One region of the Frankia sp. BMG5.23 genome, then DNA from elsewhere that is predicted to be linked to it. Evidence: predicted binding sites of a transcription regulator. Region 1 holds the regulator's gene; the other holds the start of a gene.
What was found. The regulator LexA, encoded in region 1, represses DNA repair genes until DNA is damaged. The targets are predictions, from matches to a motif close to CGAACNNNNGTTCG.
Positions count from the first base shown of each region.

Region 2: the regulator LexA is predicted to act here: its motif matches at 1,769-1,782, upstream of BMG523DRAFT_RS09525 (HNH endonuclease signature motif containing protein).

Region 1 covers NZ_JDWE01000010.1:110,420-114,835, reverse strand. Annotated here, with positions in the region: gene BMG523DRAFT_RS07325 (helix-turn-helix domain-containing protein) at 1-166, opposite strand, end outside; gene hflX (GTPase HflX) at 597-2,057, shown strand; gene lexA (transcriptional repressor LexA) at 2,123-2,893, opposite strand; gene BMG523DRAFT_RS07310 (LysM peptidoglycan-binding domain-containing protein) at 3,198-3,596, shown strand; gene nrdR (transcriptional regulator NrdR) at 3,926-4,416, shown strand, end outside.
Region 2 covers NZ_JDWE01000015.1:56,442-60,857, reverse strand. Annotated here, with positions in the region: gene BMG523DRAFT_RS09530 (bifunctional o-acetylhomoserine/o-acetylserine sulfhydrylase) at 1-957, opposite strand, end outside; gene BMG523DRAFT_RS09525 (HNH endonuclease signature motif containing protein) at 1,815-3,284, shown strand; gene BMG523DRAFT_RS27000 (hypothetical protein) at 3,600-3,734, shown strand; gene BMG523DRAFT_RS09520 (ABC transporter substrate-binding protein) at 3,771-4,416, opposite strand, start outside.

The DNA of each region.
Region 1 (4,416 bases):
CCGCGGCCACTCCGAGGTGGGATGGTCCAGAGCCCGAGTCGAAGCGGAGCCCGACGTGCCGCACGCCTGGTGCCCAGCGCACCAGCTTCGCCGCCGTGTCCGGCCCCGCGACGATCAGATTGGCGTCGGAACTCCAGATGATGTCCATGCATCCGTCCGGCAACACTCGCCGACTGCCCACCACACCTGTGCGCTCGGTGCGCTCGGTGCGGTCCGAGGGTCCGGTGCGGTCCGGATGCCGGTCCGCCGTCGTCCGCGTGGTGTCCGGGGGGTGTCCAGGGGGAGTCGGGCGGCCCGAGCTGTCCCAGATCGTCGCGGCGAGGCGGTGGGCCCGTCTTTCGTGGTACTCGTGGTACACGTCGCAGAGGCTACGTCGGCGGGGCGGCAAAACGGTTCGCGATCGACGTGGTGACGTGGGACCCTGGTTGGCGACGGGATTCGCCGGGAAACGAGGGGGAGGCGCGCCACGAGTGCGGCAGGGTCTTCCGGTCCGGCGGATCCTCCTCGGGCCACCGGGTCGTGGGGCCCGGCCGGAGCAAGCGGCACGGAATGATCGCGGAATGGTGCGGTAGCGGGCCGCGTTGAGAACGGATGGTATGACACTTCCTGCTGACGCCTTCGATGCGTCCACTCTCGACAGATCCCTCATCAAGCTGACCGAAGCCGATTCGTCTTACCTGCCGAACTTCTTCGACGATTCTGGGGACGGTTTCGACCTGGAGGATCGCGCCGCGTTGCGGCGGGTTCCCGGTCTCGCCACCGAGCTCGACGACGTCACCGAGGTCGAGTACCGGCAGCTGCGGCTGGAGCGTGTCGTCCTCATCGGCGTATGGACGTCGGGTTCCCCGCGGTCGGCCGAGAGCTCCATGGCGGAGCTCGCGGCGCTCGCCACGACCGCCGGTTCGGTGGTGCTCGACGCGCTCGTGCAGCGTCGCGACCGGCCGGATGCCGCGACTTACGTCGGTTCGGGCAAGGCCCGCGAGCTCGCCGAGGTCGTCGCGGCGACCGGCGCGGACACGGTGGTCTGCGATGGCGAGCTCACCCCGGGTCAGCTGCGGCAGCTGGAGGAGGTCGTCAAAGTAAAGGTCATCGACCGGACGGCCCTCATCCTGGACATCTTCGCCCAGCACGCGACCTCTCGCGAGGGCAAGGCCCAGGTCGAGCTCGCGCAGTTGCAGTACATGCTGCCCCGGCTGCGTGGGTGGGGTGAGTCGATGTCGCGGGCCGCGGCCAGTGGCGGCGGCCGGGCGCCCATCGGTACCCGTGGTCCCGGTGAGACGAAGATCGAGACCGATCGTCGGCGGCTGCGGGCCAGGATGGCGCGGTTGCGCCGCGAGCTCGCCGCGATGACGACCGTGCGGGAGACCAAGCGTTCCGCCCGGCGGCGGGGTGAGGTCCCCAGCGTGGCGATCGCCGGTTACACCAACGCCGGTAAGTCGTCGCTGCTCAACCGGCTGACCGGCGCGGGTGTCCTGGTCGAGGACGCGCTGTTCGCCACCCTTGATCCGACCGTGCGGCGGGCGACCCTGCCGGACGGCCGGGCCTTCACCCTGACCGACACCGTCGGATTCGTCCGGCATCTGCCGCATCAGATCGTCGAGGCGTTCCGCTCGACGCTGGAAGAGGTCGCCGATGCCGATCTCATCCTGCACGTTGTGGACGGATCATCGCCGGAGCCGGCCGCGCAGATCTCCGCCGTGCGCGAGGTTCTCAACGACATCGACGCGGGCGGCGTTCCCGAGCTGATCGTCGTCAACAAGGTGGACGCCGTGGAGCCGACGGTCGTCGCGGGGTTGCGCCAGCTCGCCCCGGACGCCGTGTTCGTCTCGGCACGCACGGGCGAGGGGCTGGCCGCGCTGGTCGACGCGCTCTGTGCCCGGGTGCCGCATCCCGACGTGGAGATGCGCGTGCTCGTGCCCTACACCCGGGGCGACTTGGTCTCCCGGGTGCACGCGAACGGCGAGGTGCTCACGATGGAGCACACCGAGACCGGTACCCGGCTGTCCGCCCGGGTTTCCTCGGGACTCGCGGCGGAGCTGCACGCCTACCGGGCCTGAGCCCAGGAGCGATCAGACGCGAGGCAACCCGGCCGGCCGCCCGCCGGGCGGCCGGCCGATCCACATCAAACCCTGCGGAGCACAGCCACGATCCGGCCGAGGATGGTCGCATCCTCACCGGGGATGTCGGCGAAGGCCGAGTTCTCCGGATGTAGCCAGATCTTGCCGTCCCGAACCCGCAGACGCTTGACCGTCGCCTCCCCGTCGATCATTGCGGCGACGATCTCCCCGTTGTCCGCGACCGGCTGCTGGCGGACGACCACCCAGTCACCGTCGCAGATCGCCGCGTTGATCATCGAGTCGCCGACGACCCGGAGCAGGAACAGAGTGCCCTCGCCGACGATCTCCCTGGGTAGCGGGAAGACGTCCTCGACCGCCTGCTCGGCCAGGATCGGGCCACCGGCGGCGATCCGGCCCAGCACCGGCACGTAGGCCGCGTCCGACTTGCTTCCTTCGGTGGTGCCCGGCGCCGCCTCACCGACGATGGGAATCGTGCCCGCCACCGTCGTCGCGCCCGCGCCCACATCCGCGCGTTGCCGGGGGTGCTCGACGGTCAGCACCTCCATCGCTCTCGGGCGGTTCGGGTCCCGCCGCAGGTAGCCCTTCTCCTCGAGCACCTTGAGCTGGTGAGCCACACTACTGGTGCTGGTGAGGCCGACCGCCTCACCGATCTCCCGCACGCTGGGCGGATATCCGCGCCGCTCCACCGCGGCCCGGATGACCTCCAGCACCCTGCGCTGCCGGGGGGTCAGGCCCGCGTCCGTGGGGCCTTCGGGAAAGGCTCGCACGTTGCCGCGGGTTCCGCCCCGGCGCGTACCCCTGCCTTGGCTAGTCATCGCTTACCGCTCTCCTCGTCGCGTTTTTCTTCCGCCGTGCGGCCACCGGCCGGCCGGCGACCGCACGGCGGACCGTCCCGCTCCGGAAGCGGTCACCCACCGACTCGCCGCCGTCCGTGACCGGGGGAAACCGCCCGGTTCACACCCGACCGACTCGACGGTAACCGGCGGGTCGCAGAATCTCAAACGTCTGTTCGAGCGTGTCCCTGGCGGTTTCCGGTTCCCGATGCGACAATCGACCACGCGTTCGATCGAACGAAGGTTCGATCTTCGGTGTTCGGTGTCGTCGGAACGGGAGGGTGCCGTGGGATCCGCACACAGGGCGCGGGTCGTCGACCTGTCGATGGCCAGGGACCGGGTGGGTCATCGGCCGCCGGGTCGCCCGCCCGCACCCCCGCCGGGTCGCCCGCCCGCACCCCCGCCGCTCCGGCTGACCCGGCGGGGTCGGGTGGTGGTGGTATCGATCGTCGTGGCGGTCGTCGTGGCGGTAGCAATCATGATCATGCCTGGGGTGTCGATTGCCGGGCCGGATACCGCGGAGGCGCCGCGGCACCATCTGGTCATGCCGGGGGAGACGCTGTGGGAGGTGGCAGTGGCGCTCGACGAGAGCGCCGACACCCGGGTCATGGTGGACCGGCTGATGCGGCTGAACCACCTGCGGTCACCACTGATCGCCCCGGGCCAGTCGTTACTCCTTCCCTGACGCCCGGCTTCCCGGGTCCACGAGTGTCTCGGCGCAGGGTTCTCGCGCACCGTCGTCTTTCGTCCACGTGCGGTGCCACGTGCGATGCGGACCACACGGACCATACGGGGGTGCTGTCCTCATCTCTGGGGCCGTGCGCTACCTTGGACACAACATCTGGTGCTTACCGGGGTGTAAGTCATCCACAGGTTGTTCCACAGGTCTTCCGCGGGGAGCTGGCGGTCCATCCACAAGGTGGTCTGTCCGGCGTGGATGCCGGGTCCTCAACGGTGTCCCTCATCCCCGGTCCGGGGCGGTCGGCTCCGGCGCGGGCGAAGGAGGCGTAGCGCGTGCGGTGCCCGTTCTGCCGGCATCCGGACAGTCGCGTCGTTGACAGTCGGGAGGCCGAGGAGGGTTCGGCGATCCGCCGCAGGCGGTCCTGCCTGTCCTGCGGTCGCCGGTTCACTACGATGGAGGAGGCGTCCCTTCAGGTTCGCAAGCGCAGTGGGGCGGCCGAGCCGTTCAGCCGGGCCAAGGTCATCGCCGGTGTCCGCAAGGCCTGCCAGGGCCGGCCGGTGCGGGATGATGATCTCGCGCTTCTGGCGCAGCGGGTAGAGGACGCCGTCCGCTCGTCGGGGTCGGCGGAGGTGCCCGCGGAGGCGATCGGCCGGGCGATCCTCGGTCCGCTCCGTGAGCTCGACGAGGTGGCTTATCTCCGCTTCGCCTCGGTGTACCTGGCCTTCGAGTCGTTGACTGACTTCGAGTCCGCGATCGCCGCGTTGCGCTCCGAGGCCGCCGGACCTCCCACCACGCGGGATGGACCAGCACGACCGGTCCCGCG
Region 2 (4,416 bases), on a different contig from region 1:
CACCCAGCTCACCTCGTCGCGCGCATCGAGCCACTCGGCGACCCGCCGGGCGTTCGCGGTGTGCCGCTCGATCCGCAGCGACAGCGTCTCCAGACCCTGGAGCAGCAGGAACGAGTTGAACGGGGAGATCGCCGGGCCGAGGTCGCGCAGTAGCTGCACTCGTGCCTTGGCGATGTACGAGCCGTGACCGAGCGCGTCCCAGTAGACTAGACCGTGGTAGCTCGGGTCGGGAGTGGTGAAGTTCGCGAACCGGCCGGAGGCGCCGAAGTCGAACCGGCCGCCGTCGACGATGACGCCGCCGATCGCGGTGCCGTGGCCGCCGATGAACTTCGTCGCCGAGTGGACGACGATGTCCGCGCCGTGCTCCAGCGGCCGGTACAGATAGGGCGTCGCGAGGGTGTTGTCAACGATGAGCGGGATCCCGTGCGCGTGGGCGACCTCGGAGATCCCGACGGTGTCGAGGACGTCGCCGCGGGGGTTGCCGATCGTTTCCCCGTAGAACGCCTTCGTGGTGGGCCGTACCGCCGCCCGCCACTCCTCGAGATCATCGGGATCGCCGACGAAGGAGACCTCGATGCCCAGCTTCGGCAGGGTGTAGTGGAACAGGTTGTACGTCCCGCCGTACAGGCTGGCCGAGGAGACCACGTGGTCGCCGGCCTCGGCCAGGTTCAGGATCGCCAGCGTCTCCGCGGCCTGCCCCGACGCCGCCGCGAGCGCCCCGATCCCACCTTCGAGGGCGGCGATGCGCTGCTCGAAGACGTCCTGAGTGGGGTTCATGATCCGGGTGTAGATGTTTCCGGGCTCACCGAGGGCGAACAGAGCGGCGGCGTGGTCGGTGTCGCGGAAGACGTAGCTGGTGGTCTGGTAGATCGGCACGGCTCGGGCGCCGGTCGCCGGGTCCGGCTGGGCTCCCGCGTGGATCTGCTGGGTCTCGAACGACCAGCTCTCGGTGCTCATAGGGTGATTCTCCCCGGGTCGAAGTCGGTGTTCGGTGTCAGTGGTGTCGGCGGTGTTGGTGGTGTTGGCGGTGTTGGCGGTGTTGGCGGTGTCGGCGGTGGGGTGCCGGCGGTGTCGGCGGTGTACTGGGCGCCGGCGTGTCGGCGGTGTACTGGGCGCCGGCGTGTCGGCGGTGTACTGGGCGCCGGCGTGTCGGCGGTGTACTGGGCGCCGGCCGTGGGGCGCTGGCCGGGCACCGATGCCTCTGCGACTAATCCGCGATGGCTGTCCTCGTCCGCGGTTCCTCACGGTTGCTCGCGCGGTGCGGCGGTGGACGGTCCGGCTGCCGAACCGGGCCGCTTCCCCGGGGCCCGGTCGGAATGCCTAAGATCGTGTGGTACGGAAAAGGTCAGGAGCCTGGACACAGCCCGTCGAAGGCGGCCGTGCGGGATGGGTGACCATTCGGTGTACCGATGTTCGGGCATCCCCCCGAACATCGCAGAGCGGCGCGCAACCGTCCCGGATATCCGGCATACGACCTCACGGCTTCGACGCTAGCAGCGTGTCGGGTCGTTGTCCGCGGCGGGTGCAGATTTTCCACCGGAGAAGTGAACAATCGCAGGCGCGGGATGGGCTCTGGACCGTGCTCGAGGCCGTGCCCCGGGCTGCCGGGGGAGTCGAGGGCGGCCCGGGCGGGGTGCGGGGACGGTCCCGGCCGGCAGGCCGCCGGCCATACACGTGAAGCCGAGGGCGACCGGGATCTTCGCGCAGGGCGCGCACCAGCACGCCGGTCCTCATTTCCGCTACGACCACAGCACCTAGTTACGGCAATCGAACATGAGTTCGACATCGGGGGTTGTGTGATCTACGCTTGATCCATGACCATCACTGCCGGCCCGGCCCTCGGGCAGCATTTGGTGCCGTCGGGTTTGGCGGTAGTGGCCGAGCAGGTCGGCGGCCTGTTGGATGCGCCGGTGTGGTCGTTGTCGGATGCCGAGTTGTACGGCGCCCTGGACGACTGTTCGGTGGAGCTGGCCCGCCTGGCCGCGGTACGGCTCGCGCTGGTGCGAGAGGCCCACGGCCGGAACCTGGCCGTGCGGGAGGGGGCTACCAGCACCGCGGCGCTGCTGCGGGAACGGCTGCGGATCCGGCCGGGGGACGCCCATCGCCTGGTCGATCTGGCCCTGGCCCTGGCCGTGGACGGACCGCTGAGTGCCACCGGTGCGGCCCTGGCCGCCGGCGCGATCACGGTCGAGCAGGCGGTTGAGGTCCGCACGACGATCCGTTCTCTCCCCCGCGGCCTGGACGCGCAGGTGTACACCGCGGCGGAGGCATCCCTGCTGGAGCTGGCCCGGATGTTCGACCCCCGCGAACTGGCCCGTCTTGGCCGGCACCTGCGGGAACAACTCACCCGCATCGACACCAGCCCCGGCGGCGACGGCCCCGCCAACACCGGCAGCCAGAACGGCGACCGTGAGGGCGCCGACTCCGGCACGTCTCCCGGCCCCGCAGGGGGCCCGGCCGGCAACGACAACCAGGATTCGGGCAACGACAACCAGGATTCGGGCAACGGCAACCAGGATTCGGGCGACGCCCCCGCGGATCGGCGCGGCCTGTGGATCACCGATCTGCCCGGGGGTAGCACCCGTATCACCGGCGAACTCGACGCCGAAGCCGCCGCGCTCCTACGCAGCGCACTTGACCCGCTGGCCAAACCCCGCCCCGCCGACGACGGCACCCTCGACCCCCGCACACCTGCACAGCGCCGCGCCGACGCCCTCGTCGACCTCCTTCACCGCACCCTCGCCACCGCAGCCCTGCCCGTCACCGGCGGCGTGCGCCCCCACCTCACCGTCACCGTCTCCTGGACGGCACTACTCGGCCAGGGAGGTACGCCCGCCACCACCAGTTGGGGTCAACCCCTGCCGGCCAGTGTCCTGCGCCGGCTGGCCTGTGACGCCACGGTCACCCGCGTCGTCTTCGATGCGGCGAGCGTCCCCCTCGACGTCGGACGGGCCCACCGCACCGCACCCGCGGACCTACGCCGCGCCGTCATCGCCCGAGACGTCTGCTGTTCATTCCCGGGGTGTGATCGGCCGCCGTCATGGTGCGAAGTTCACCACGTTCGTCATTGGATAGACGGTGGAAGAACCTCACTTGACAATCTGGTACTACTGTGTGGATATCATCACAGGCTTATCCACCATCACGGCTGGATCGTCCGAATCGGCCACGATCGCCGGCCCGAATTCATCCCTCCGCCCTGGGTCGACTCCGACCAGATACCCCGACGCAACCCCTACAGCCGACATACCTCCGATCTCCTCCGTGCGGCAACAGTTGCATAGACCGGCTCATAGCTGAAGGAAGGTCCGAATTTGAAGGACCAGCTCAAAAACCTCCAGAATATCCTCGCTCGCGCTGCCGTGAACGGCGCTACACGACGAGCCTGTCGTCCGACCTCCCGGAGTGGCTCGCGTGGCGCCGTCGCCAGCACCACCTGGCCGCCAGGTGCGCGCCGCCAGGTATGCGCCGCCGGCGGCTCCAGGGCTCGCGTACAGGAGTCTCCGGGAGAGGGTCGCCCAGACCGCCACCATGGTCAGCAGTCCGGTGACGGCTTCGCCCAGCGGCCACGGCGCCGCGGCCACGGCGCCGAGCCCGGTGTGGCAGGCGGTGTGCTCGCCGTCCTCGAACTCGACGGACGCGCGGCCCGGTTCCGGCTGGAGAAGACCGAGCCGGACGGCACCCCCGGCGGCCTCGATCCGGTGCTGGTGGCGGATCTCGCGCCGGCGAGGTGATCCGTGGACGGGTCAGGGGGAGAACGATCCGGGTACCTACTCGTTCCGTGTCCGTGTCCTGGTCCTGGTCCCCGGCGTCGACTGTGACGCCGACGTCGCCCTCGATGATGGGTGTCCGACAGTCGTCACGGCCGTCCCCGGCGCGGGCCACTTGACTGTCGTCGTGGCCAGGTCGCGGGGGTAGACGGTTCTGAATGTCGTACCGGTGGTCTGTTCGATCGCTGTTGCGGAAAGTGTGTTCTGGTGGGTTCCGTCGAAATGGACGCCGTTCCACGGCATGATGGTCGAACTCGCGGGTAGATTCAGGGCGGTCAACGCGGAGCGGACCAGCTCACGATCCGTACTGCCCGCGTCATCGATTGCCTGCGCGATCGTGGTCATGGCGGTGAAGGCCTCGGCCGCATTCTCGGTCATCGGCGCCCCGAAATCGTGCAGATAGCGGTCGATTACTCTCGCGGCCAGCGGATTGGCCCGGGCGATGGGCATCGACCAGGCGACCTGGCGGCTGACCCGATCGGCGAACTCGGGAACCGCGGCGAGTCGGGCGGCCTCCGCCGGGTCGCCGTACACGACAACCGCGGGCGGTATGTATCCACCATCCCGGAAAGTGTTTCCCAGAATTGCGCCCTGACCGGGAGAAATATTCGTCAGTACAATGTCGGGTGCAGTGGCTTGCAGGGCG